Prochlorococcus marinus XMU1408: one gene and its partner. The protein of the gene in region 1 binds, or shares a complex with, the protein of each later gene. Links are inferred from orthologs where the notes say so. Each region holds a gene or a part of one and is shown on either strand. Other genes may lie near its edges.

Evidence for each region. The genes of interacting proteins can lie anywhere in the genome.
Region 2: the proteins of mfd (region 1) and uvrA are in contact, whole or in part, in a crystal structure (PDB 4DFC), measured with the Escherichia coli proteins. The link is inferred for Prochlorococcus marinus XMU1408 from one-to-one orthologs.

The regions. Positions count from the first base shown.
Region 1 is NZ_QJUE01000002.1:682,637-691,957, forward strand. Bases 2,984-7,089 are described here. They hold mfd (transcription-repair coupling factor), read left to right. Parts: upstream 2,984-3,382; coding sequence 3,383-6,889; downstream 6,890-7,089. Other genes in these bases: DNJ73_RS05120 (hypothetical protein), read left to right, coding at 2,984-3,314; DNJ73_RS09825 (hypothetical protein), read left to right, coding at 6,999-7,089. Also shown: DNJ73_RS05105 (TldD/PmbA family protein), read left to right, coding at 1-835; fmt (methionyl-tRNA formyltransferase), read left to right, coding at 832-1,842; DNJ73_RS05115 (TerC family protein), read right to left, coding at 1,839-2,561; more of DNJ73_RS05120, read left to right, coding at 2,646-2,983; more of DNJ73_RS09825, read left to right, coding at 7,090-7,166; DNJ73_RS05130 (TlpA family protein disulfide reductase), read right to left, coding at 7,175-7,483; DNJ73_RS05135 (class I SAM-dependent methyltransferase), read right to left, coding at 7,537-8,187; DNJ73_RS05140 (DUF4335 domain-containing protein), read right to left, coding at 8,346-8,954; DNJ73_RS05145 (DUF3038 domain-containing protein), read right to left, coding at 8,964-9,321. UniProt on the Escherichia coli protein: Couples transcription and DNA repair by recognizing RNA polymerase (RNAP) stalled at DNA lesions. Mediates ATP-dependent release of RNAP and its truncated transcript from the DNA, and recruitment of nucleotide excision repair machinery to the damaged site.
Region 2 is NZ_QJUE01000007.1:97,470-101,005, forward strand. It holds uvrA (excinuclease ABC subunit UvrA), read right to left. Parts: upstream 3,150-3,536; coding sequence 201-3,149; downstream 1-200. Other genes in the region: DNJ73_RS09600 (HAD family hydrolase), read right to left, coding at 1-10; recN (DNA repair protein RecN), read right to left, coding at 3,194-3,536. UniProt on the Escherichia coli protein: The UvrABC repair system catalyzes the recognition and processing of DNA lesions. UvrA is an ATPase and a DNA-binding protein. A damage recognition complex composed of 2 UvrA and 2 UvrB subunits scans DNA for abnormalities.

The sequences.
Region 1 (9,321 bases):
AATATACTTATATGCTAAGGCGCAAGAAAAAAATAAAAAACCAAGAAGTGCTGGTGGCATAAGAATAAATTCAAACTTAGAGGAACTGGATATCGAGGCATGTATCGATGAAACATCAAATAAGTTAATTAGTCATCTTAATTATCAACCTATTGAAACTAAAAAATATTTGATTTGTTTTACACCTGATGCATTTCTTCAATTGATAAATGCATTTAGTTCAATGTTTAATGCTCGTTCAATTATAGATGGATTAAGCTTAATGAACGAAGAATCCTTAGGTACACTAGTAGCAGTAAAGAATCTGAACATAAGCGACGAAGGATTACATCCAGAGAATGTTGGGGCATTCAGTTTTGATGGAGAAGGTACTCCTACACAAAATATTAATTTGATAAAATCAGGTGTTTTGCTTAATTTGATTCATTCTGAAGCAACAGCTAGAAAGTTTGGAGTTAATCCTACCGGCCATGCAGGACTTGGAGCCAAAGTCTCTGTTTCTCCAGATTGGCTAGTTGTTAGCAAGTCTGATAATGAAATTGATAAAGATGAAACTTTAAGTGTAAAAACAACATTAAAAGAATATATTTTAATAGATGAATTATCTGCACTTCACTCCGGAGTAAAAGCAAGCCAAGGCTCATTTTCCTTGCCATTCGATGGATGGATTGTTAAAGATGGCAAGAAGACATCCATAGAAGCTGCAACAGTTGCTGGAGATATATTAAAAGTACTTAAAAATATAATTAAAATTGAGAATGAACAGATTGTTACTCATCAAGGGATAAGCCCACATATCTGGGTTGATAACATATCTATTACTGGAGAAGCGTGAAAATAATTTTTTGGGGAACACCAAAATATGCAGCGGATAATTTATTAACTTTAATTAGTTCTGGTCACGAAGTAACTGCTGTAGTAACTCAACCTGATAGAAAACGAGGAAGAGGAAAAAATATGTCTCCATCACCAGTGAAAAAAGTGGCAGAAGAATATGACATTCCTGTATTTACAACTAAATCAATCAGAAATGATCAAATCACAAAAGATAAAATCATTAATTTGAATGCAGATGTTTATGTAGTTGTGGCCTTTGGTCAAATTCTTCCAATAGAGATATTAAAAAGGCCCAAACTTGGCTGCTGGAATAGTCACGCATCCTTACTACCAGAATGGAGAGGAGCTGCTCCGATCCAGTGGAGCATAATTAATGATGACTCAAAGACTGGAGTTTGCATTATGGCTATGGAATCAGGACTAGATACAGGTCCGGTTATTGCAAAAGAATCAACAGAAATTGATGATAAAGATAATCTCGAGATACTTACAAATAGATTATCTAAAATGTCTTCAGAGTTGATAATTAAATCTCTAAGTAAGATTAAGCTTACCACTGGATTAAATGAAATTGATAGATTAAAAAAATTAAATGCAATTGAACAATCAAAACTTACAGGTATTCCAAGTTATGCAAGGCAAATCGTAAAAGAGGATTACTTAATTGATTGGAATCATACATCAAGAAAAATTTTTAAAAAGATTCAAGGACTATTTCCAAACGCATATACTATATTTAACGGTAAAAGAATTAAGATTTTTAAAGCCTGTATAATAATTAATTATGAAGATTATATGGATAGTGAATTAATTGAAAAAATATCAAAAAAGAAATATAAAACAGGTGAGATAATAATGATAAAAAAAGAAAGTGGAATCTTTATAATGTCTAATGATTATCCTCTAATAATAAAAGAAGGACAATTAGAGGGTAAAAATAAAACTGATTCTTATACCTTATCAATTCAATGTAATTTAAAAATAAAAAATTGCTTTGGAATTTAAACTTCCCCAAAATCATTCACTTTACTTGAAAAACCCCAAAGAAAAACGCAAAGCATAATTAAAAAGAATAGATACTCTGGAATAAAAATATTATATAAAATTAATTGTAAAATTAATTTTATACCAATTAGTGCAACAGCTATATATCCAGCTTTCTCTAAATTTATATATATTTCAAGCCATTTAATGAATAATCCGGATGTAAATCTTAGGGCAATTACACCGATAATTGCTCCAGTAATTACTAAAAGAAATTGATCGCTTATTGCAACTGCAGCAGTAATGCTATCAATTGAAAATGCTAAATCTGTTAAAGATAATAGTAAAATAACATTAAATAATGAAAAATTCTTTTTCAAATCACTCTTATCTTTATTTTCAGAGTGAGTTTCTTTATTGATATTAATAAATTTAGAAATAGAAAGTGAGATCAAATAAAGTCCACCAGCGAGCTTGAATGGCCAAAAATTTAAAAAGAATTGTGCTGTAAGAATTACAACAATTCTAAGTAGTAAAGCAATTAATATTCCAATATTTAAAGCTTTTTTTTGTTGATCAAGATTATTTAGATTTTTTGTAATGGATGCAAGTGCTACTGCATTATCAGCAGACAAAACAAGCTCAAGTGAAACAATCACAGGTAAAAGAGGAGCTAGCTCGACCCACCTGTCAATTCCATCAAGTAACGGAGTTAAGGATCTAAGAGATGCTGAATCCATTAAATTTAAAAAAAAGTGCTATGTTTTGAAGTGACTGATATATGTTAACTCTAATAATTATAATTAGGGTCACTTAAAAAAGTTATGAGAATTGAATCTGAACTATGCCATTTATCGGAAGACAAGGCCATCGTTAAGGTAAGTGGATGGGAGAATGAAAAAAATATAGGAAGTGCACTGGGAGAAGGCTCAACTGTAGAACTGGCAGAAGATAAAGCAATATCAAGATTAAAAGATAGGGTTAGCCTTAGTACTAAAAATAAAGATATTACTAATATAAATAAAAGTAAGGATAGAAATATTTCAAATACAAATAATAGCGAATTATCTAATAATCAAATAACTATTAATCAGAATCAAAACCAAGAACCAAAAGATTGGAGCACCGACTTGGCTGCAATAGATCAAGAAATAAAAAGATTAAGGTGGTCTCGAGAAGATGAAATAAAATATCTACAAAACGAACTGGGATATAATAATAGAAATAAAATTACTAAATATGATGAGCTACAAAATTATTTATCTAAATTAAAAATAATTAAGAATAATAATTCATCTACATCAAAAATAATAAGCTCAGATAATCTAATTGATGAATCTGAAATTATACTTAAGCAATTATCATGGGATCACAAAAAAGGAAGAGAATTCTTACAAAGAGAATTTAATGTGTCGACAAGGAAAGAACTGAATGAACAACAATTAATATCATTTGTTTCTAAGCTGAAATCAATTAAAAATAAACTTATTTGAAAACAATACTTCACCAGAAGACATTATCAATGTTAAACTTATAAATAATTAAAATATATAAACAAATAGTGTCACTTGAGTCAATTGCAAAAAAAATTGAAAAACATCCTTTAACGAATGAATTATTAGACAGGTCAAATAGAAGTGAAAGATTAATATTAACTGGTGCATCGCGTACAGCTAAGGCATTAATTACTACATCATTAGCCAAGAAAGTTAGTAATAAACTTCTAATAATTGTTCCAACTTTAGAAGAAGCAACAAGGTGGTTTCCATTAATTAAAGATTGTGGATGGTCTAAAACATGTTTATATCCAACTAGTGAGGTATCTCCATATGACTCTGTTAAGATAACATCAGAAATAATATGGGGTCAATTACAAGTTCTTAGCGATATATTAGAGTTAAATGATGATGATGATATAGCTATAATTGCCACTGAGAGATCACTACAACCTCATTTACCACCAATCGAATATCTAAAGTCTAAATGTATTAAATTAAAAGTAGGAGATGAAATTAATTTAGAATCTCTATCGTTAAAATTAAGTGAATGTGGTTATCAAAAAACAAATAACATAGATCAAGAAGGTACTTGGACCCGACGTGGAGATATTCTTGATATTTATCCAGTAAGTAGTGAACTTCCAATTAGATTAGAATTATTTGGTGACCAATTAGAGAAAATCAAAGAATTTGATCCACTTTCTCAAAGATCTTTAGACAAAATTGATAATGTATGTATTACTCCAACTGGATTTGATCCTATTATTCTTGACAGGCTTTTATCAATTAAAAATAAAGATATAAATAATATATTCTCTGAGCAAGAATATGATGAAATAACTAATTCAAAAACATTGTCTTCGGCAAAGAAATATCTAGGATTAGCATTTGAAAATCCGTCTTCCTTATTAAATTATTTAGATACTAATACCTTTATTGTAGTAGAAGAAAGAAATCAATCTATTTCTCACAGTAATGCTTGGAATAAAATTGTTAGTGAAAGTTTTGAAGAATCACTTAAATTACATAAAACCAAAGAATTTAAAAATATCAGATATGAACCAAATCTTCATAAAGATACGAAAACTCTTTTTGATAAACTAAATCTATATAAAGGTTTAGATACTTCTGATTTTGAAAACTATAGTTCGCAAAATAATATATTTAATCTTTCAAGTAAAACTCATAATTGGCTTCCTAATCAATACGGTAAAATCAGTTCAAATGTAAGGGAATATATTAATCAAAAATATTCAGTATGGATTATCTCGGCACAACCTACACGAGCCAAGTCACTATTAGATGAGCATGATTGTATTGCAAAATTTATCCCTGATAGTGATGATTTAAATGGTATAAAAAGCATTATAGATGACAATCTGCCAGTAGCTATTAAAAACAAGAATGATGGTGAAATAGAAGGGTTTCTTTTACAACCATGGAAAATAGCGTTGATTACCGATAAAGAATTTTTTGGTCAAATCAATATTACAACAACAGGTTATGTAAGAAGAAGAAAGCAAGCCATTAGTAAAAAGATCGACCCAAATAAAATGAAACCTGGTGATTATGTTGTTCATAGAAATCATGGAATAGGATTATTTCAAAAAATAGAAAAATTAAATATTAATGGTGAATCTCGTGATTATCTAGTAATAAAATATAGTGATGGAAAATTAAGTGTTGCAGCAGATCAATTAGGTAGTTTAGGCAGATATAGAAACTCAAATTCAAAGATACCCATAATAAACAAATTAGGAGGTAAAAACTGGAATAGAATTAAGGATAAAGCCAAAAAATCTGTTAAGAAAGTAGCTATAGATTTAATTAAGTTATATGCACAGAGATCTAAAGAGAAAGGATACAAATTTCCACATGATGGCCCCTGGCAAATAGAATTAGAAAATTCTTTTCCTTACGATTTAACCCCAGATCAAGCTAAAGCAACTAAACAGGTTAAATCAGATATGGAAAGTGATAAACCAATGGATAGATTAGTATGTGGAGATGTTGGCTTTGGTAAAACTGAAGTTGCAATAAGAGCAATATTTAAAGCTATTACTTCAGGCAAACAAATAGCTTTTTTAGCTCCAACCACAGTATTATCCCAACAACATTGGAGAACTATCTCTGATAGATTTGCACCATATCCAATTAAGGTTTCACTACTTAATAGATTTAAAACAAATAGCGAAAGAAAAGATATATTAAGTGGACTTAAAGAAGGAATAATTGATGCAGTTATTGGTACCCATCAACTTTTAAATAAAAATTTATCTTATAAGGATTTAGGGCTTTTAGTAATAGACGAAGAACAACGTTTTGGTGTTAATCAGAAAGAAAAAATCAAGGAATTAAAAAAAAGTGTTGATGTATTAACACTATCAGCTACACCAATACCACGAACTTTGTATATGAGTCTTTCTGGTGTTCGCGAAATGAGTTTAATAACTACACCACCGCCATTAAGAAGACCGATTAAAACACATTTAGCTCCACTCGATAATGAAATTATAAGAAGTGCAATTTCTCAAGAAATAGATAGAGGTGGACAGATTTTTTATATTGTTCCTCGCATAAAAGGTATAGAAGATGTAGCAGAAAAATTAAACATGATGATTCCAAATGTGAAATTACTTATTGCTCATGGTCAAATGGAGGAGGGTGTTCTAGAGAATGCAATGTTAGCTTTTAATGCTGGAGAGGCAGACATTTTACTCTGCACAACTATTGTTGAAAGTGGATTAGATATACCTAGAGTAAATACTATCTTAATTGAAGATTCTCACAAGTTTGGTTTATCTCAACTTTATCAATTAAGAGGAAGAGTCGGTAGAAGTGGGGTCCAAGCTCACGCATGGCTTTTTTATCCAAACAACGAAAAATTAAATGATGCCTCTAGGCAAAGATTAAAGGCTATTCAAGAATTCACCGACTTAGGTAGTGGTTATCAATTAGCAATGCGGGATATGGAAATCCGAGGAGTAGGAAATATTTTAGGAATTGAACAAAGCGGACAAATGGAAACAATAGGATTTGATTTATATATGGAACTATTGCAAGAAACTATTGCTGAGATTCAAGGACAAGACATACCATCTGTGGAAGACACTCAAATTGATTTACCAGTTACAGCCTTTATACCTGGTGATTGGATTACGGATCCAGATGAAAAAATAAATGCTTATAGACTTGCCACACAATGTGAAAGTAATGATGCTTTAGTTCAATTTGCTAGCAACTTAGTCGATAGATATGGAACATTACCTAAGGCGGTTGAGTCATTAATTGAAGTAATGAAGTTAAAAATAATCGCTAAAAAATGTGGTTTTTCAAGAATTAAGTTGAGCAAACCGAATATAGAGCTTGAAACGATAATGGATGAGCCAGCTTTTAAGTTATTACGAAAAGGTTTACCGAGCCATCTTCATGGCAGGTTTATATATAAGAAAGGTGATATGTATTCAACGGTAATTATTAGAGGTCTTGGTATTTTGGATAGCGATAAACTTCTAGATCAATTAATAGAATGGTTATCGACAATGAATTCTGAAATAAATAATCAATAAACGAAATTACAAATGAAGAATAAGAACACATGGCAATTTATCAATTGGTTGCTTGGTAAACCTCAAAAATAAATACTTGCTATAGTCTCCAAAATTTGGATTTTTTCAATTGGGAGAAGTAATAGAAATCAGCACAAACCAATATGGCCTAAGTTTATTTAGCGGATTTGTAAGTCTGTTAGCTCTAGGTGTATATACTCTATTAACCGTAGATACAGGGAATGATGATGATGACTCAGATTCAGGAAGTGGAGGTTTAATGCAACCTGTAAATTAATTAGCCCTTTAATCAGGTAATAATTTTGAAAGTCGCTCTCTATAATCACCTTTAGATATTCCCCCTTTCAGCTCACCGATAATTTCAAATTCCCCCTCAGGGTCGTTTACTAATAAATATGTTGGCCATCCCATCCCTTCTTTAGTGGGGTATTGCGTTAATAGTATTGGGCGATATTTTCTATAAACCAAAGTATCCTGAAGCTTCACACTAATAAATTCAAGACCTAATTCATTCGCAACTTTAGAATCAAAGAAGCTCATCCGGTGACAAGTGCCACAATCTTCAGAACTAAATTTAATTAGAGAATAGGTCATAAAAAAATAAAGTTATACACATATCCTAAATAAACAAATAAATAAAAACAACTTCAGTTGTTAGACTTATTGTTTCTAGCAACAACTGAGAAAAATGGATCACTCTCTGCATTATAAAAACCAAATAGCTTATTTACATATGTTTTTTCATTTAATACCTTTTCAATGTTCCATCCATTAGCATTTAGTACACTTTTTACATATTCGATTCTTTCCTCTTCTGATGAATTACACCAAATATTTGGAGCTTTTGACCAGAATGCACGATTAGTAAATGAAATAATTAATAAAGAGTGTGATTTAATAATTCTAGATAATTCTAGTGAAACTTTCTCTGGGTATTGAAGATATTGCCAACCAGCAACAATTAAACCTATATCAACTGATGAATCATCTAGAGGAATATTTTGTGATTGATTAAAATTTTGAACCCAAAAACAATCAAGTCTCTTATTAGCACTTAACTCGGATTTATTCATACCATGCCCGATGACTTTTTTAAATCTAATGTTGTATGGCAAATGACTAACCCAGCTACTCATTAAATCTAGAATAATATCTTCATTAGAGAGATATTCTGAATACAATTTTGTGAGCCTATTCCTAAATGGCTCACTAAGATGATGGACATATCTAGGATGTTGATAAAATATTTGATCATTATTAATATCCATTTTCATTCTATCAATACTTGAAAGTTGCATCTTAAAAAAATATTTTAATATATTTTATATGGTTATTGTCGGATATGAGAAATTCTATGAACTATAAAGTTATTAAAAAAATGTTTAGATTAACTATATATATTAGTAAATTTAATAAATTAAAATTACTAATAATGAATCGAATATATATTTAAGTCTTAGTTAATCTGTTCTGTTAAGCTAGATGAACTTTTTCTACCTTGCTCTGGTTCATAATTATTATTAATTGGAATCAATAGTAAAAGTGAACTACTTAATGTAAATATAATAAAAGCATATAATAAATTAAAGTTCTTCTTTACTTTGTTGGAATTATTTATGATAAACCTTTTCGTAAAAGGTCTATCAATATATATATCCCATTTAATACTCAATCTAGAATCAAATCTTAAAAGATCAAGGCATTGAGTAAGATCCGACAATTCTGAGTCATCTAAAAAAATTTCTAATGGCTTAACACCTTTTCTTGTACTTTTAAGTAATAGTTTATGGTTATTGCCACTAGGTGAAATTGAAACAATATTCTTTTCAGATACAAAAGTTTTTCGAATTCCAGAAATATAAGAACGGGAATATTGAAGAACAACTTGCATCAAGTTATCAAGATGAACTTTTTCTCCTTCCAATAAAGGTGAGCCAATAATTTTTAATGACCACGAAGATAAAATACCAATTGTAGTTGTTGAATCTCCATTAGAAACATCTGGCATACCAGAAATTTCTAACGAAGAAGAGTTCTGAGCAAATTTATAAGATAAATTAATCATTTATATAAACTAAGTTTGATAATACAAAGAAGCTTTTAAACGATCAGCTCCACCCTTTCCACATGATAGGGAGAGAATCAATAATAACTCTCTAAAAAATGTATTATTTTCATCACTCAAAAGTGATACAACATAACTTCTTTGCAAATTCATCCTTTCCCTAATAAGTGACTTAAGACGATTGCTAAACAAAAACCAACGTTCTTTATTCAGTGTCTCAGATTCTTTCGAAGAAAGAAGTTGTCTAATCAAGGGATAAAGATTATCAGCCATAGAAGAAATAAGTTTAACGAGCGAATCAATCTGATCAGTAGAAAGTGATGAAAATGCATAAGATTTTCTTAATGGGTTAGAACATCTTATTTTC
Region 2 (3,536 bases), on another replicon or contig:
TTAATCCCAAGCAAAGCCTCTAGATAAAGTTGGAAGATAAATAATTCATTTTTTATTCCACAAACATAAAGAAAGCATAATATTTTTTTTTAAAAAATAATTAAAACTATAAGTGTAGACTATTACTTGATTTTTTTGATCTTAATTATTTAAAATAACAAAGCTCAATGATTAACGTAAAGGAATATATCAAAAAATATTTAGGTTTTTTTGGGAGGATGAAGTTCCAAAACTTTTTTTAGATAATTACCTGTGTGACTATTTGAATCAGATGCAACCTCTTCAGGAGTTCCCATAGCAATGATGTCACCGCCTTTGTTACCTCCCTCGGGACCCATATCAATGATCCAGTCCGAGCATCTAATGACATCCAAATTATGCTCAATGACAATAATTGAGTTTCCCTTATCCACCAATCTTTGGATAACATCCATTAATTTATGAACATCATAAAAACTTAAACCAGTTGTAGGCTCATCAATTAAATAAAGAGTTTTACCAGTAGCCCTTCTGGATAATTCAGTAGCAAGTTTCACTCTTTGAGCTTCACCACCAGACAATGTTGGAGCAGGTTGACCGAGTTTAATGTAACCAAGACCAACGTCTAAAAGTGTTCTTAATCTATCTGCAGCTTGTGGTATTGCAGAAAAAACATCCACAGCTTGTTCAACAGTCATTTCTAATACATCAGAAATAGAATAATTTTTATATTTAACTTGTAGTGTCTCTCGATTAAAACGAGCTCCTTTGCAGACATCACATTGAACATAAACATCTGGTAGAAAATTCATCTCTATTACATTTACACCTTGACCACGACAAGCCTCGCATCTTCCACCCTTTACATTGAAGCTAAATTGACCTGCTTGATATCCTCTCGCTTTTGCTTCAACAGAAGTTGCAAATATTTGACGTATAGGATCAAATGCACCTGTATAAGTAGCTGTATTAGAGCGTGGAGTTCTACCAATTGGTGATTGATCAATCACAATAACTTTATCAATTGATTTTATACCTTTGAGTTCTTTTAGACCTTTTGGAAAAGGAACTTTTAACCCTAAGGAATGATTTAAAGCAGGATGCAGTAATTCATTAACTAAAGTACTTTTGCCGCTTCCACTAACTCCAGTTACAGCAACTAATCTACCTAAAGGAAAATCTACAGAAATATTTTTTAAATTATTTTTATCACAATCAATCAAGCGTAATTTTCTTTGTACAGAATCTCTACGATGAGTAGGAGTTGGAATAGCTGAACGTCCACTAAGGTAAGCACCAGTTAAGGATTCTTTAGCAGTCAACAAATTATTGAGAGATCCTTCAGCGATAATTTCACCTCCATGCACACCAGCTCCAGGGCCTATATCAACTAAATGATCAGCAGCTCGTATAGTATCTTCATCGTGTTCAACCACAACAAGAGTATTGCCCAGATCACGTAATTTTTTTAATGTAGACAATAATCTATCATTATCTCTTTGATGTAAACCTATACTAGGTTCGTCTAATACATATAGTACTCCTGTTAAACCAGCACCTATTTGAGTAGCCAATCGTATTCTTTGAGCCTCTCCTCCAGATAAAGTCATTGCAGGTCTATCTAAAGTTAAATAATCAAGTCCAACATCCAAAAGAAATTTAAGACGTAATCGAATCTCTTTTAAGACTAATTCTCCTATCTTTTTCTGTTTATTAGATAGTAATTGTTCTGATTTTTTAGACTTCTCAAGACCCATTAATTCTTCTACATTCTCAAGTGTTTTGGAAACACTTGAGGAAGTAAGATCAGTAATCGAATAAGGACCAAGTTTTACAGCAAGAGCTTCAGAACGTAATCTTTTACCGTGACAAGTTGCACAAGGTACTAGCTCAAGATATTTTTCTAATTTTTGACGAACAGCTTCACCATTTGCGTCCTGTAACTGTCTTTCTAAAATTGGTAAAATACCTTCAAAAGGACGTTTAAATCCAGAGTCTTGTTTATATCTACTATCAACTTTTATTAAAATTGGTTCTTTACTACCGTTTAACAAAATATTAATTTGATCTTCTTTTAAATCTTTCCAAGGAGTTTTTATCTCAAACCCAAATGCCTCACCGACCGAAAATAATAATGAAAAATAATATGAATTATCTTTATCACTCCATGGTGCAACTGCAGCATAAACTGGTAAAGATGGATCAGGTATAACTCTCTCACAAGTAAATTTTTTCAAATGACCTAGTCCATGACAATCAGGACAGGCACCGTATGGACTATTAAATGAAAATAATCTTGGAGATAATTCTTCAATAACTGCACCATGAACTGGGCAGGCAAAATTTTCAGAAAATAATCTTTCTCGCTCTATATGTTTAGGAAGTTCTTCATTTTTTTTGGGAACTGCTTCAACTATTGCTAAACCATCACCCCTTTTTAAAGTAGTACTTAATGAATCAGTTAATCTCTCTTCAATTCCCTCCCTTGCAATTAATCTATCAACAACCACCTCTATGGAATGTAATTGATTTTTATCTAATTCAATATTATCTGCTAGTTCTCTAACTTCTTTATTAATTCTAACTCTGACAAATCCCTCTGCAGCAAGTCCAGACAATAATTTTGAATGTGTCCCTTTCTTGCCTCTAACAACTGGAGCAAGCAATTGGTAACGAGTCCCTTCTGGAAGAGTCTTTATTTGATCAACCATCTCATCTATCGTTTGAGGCTTTATTGGCCTAGAACATTCAGGACAATGAGGTTCTCCAGCTCTTCCAAAAAGCAAACGAAAATAATCTTGAATTTCAGTAACTGTTCCAACTGTTGAACGAGGATTATGACTTGTTGATTTTTGGTCAATAGAAATTGCTGGTGATAAGCCTTCAATTGAATCAACATCAGGTTTATCAACCTGACCTAAAAATTGTCTTGCATATGCAGACAAACTTTCAACATAGCGCCTTTGTCCTTCAGCAAAAATGGTGTCAAATGCTAGAGAACTTTTACCACTTCCGCTAACGCCTGTAAAAACTACTAATTTATTTCTTGGAATTGATAAATCAACATTTTTTAAATTATGCTGTCTTGCACCACGAATTGTTATGACTTCTTCATTAGAAGAATCAATATTTAATGACTTTTTTTTTGAATTAGATTCAGAGCTTCCCATTAGGGAAAATTATTAATAGTTAATTGTATAAAAAAATATGCTCATCATGCAGCTTTGTGTTCCAGCAAACTCGCCGCATAAGCATTTGCTTCTACAATTTCTCCTCCTGCCAATAATGCTAATTCCTTCTGTCTATCTGCTATTTCCTTCAAATTAGTAAGCTTAGAAACTGTTTTACCAGCGATTACAATCTTTTTAAAAGCAAAATGATTATCAGCAAATGCTGCAATTAAAGGTTGATGAGTCACACAAAAAACTTGTCGATGACAAGACAATTGATTAAGCAAATTAGCAACATAACTACTTACTGAACCACTGACCCCAGAATCAATTTCATCAAAAATCAAAAGATTCGTTTGATCAAATGAAGCAAATATGGCTTTTATA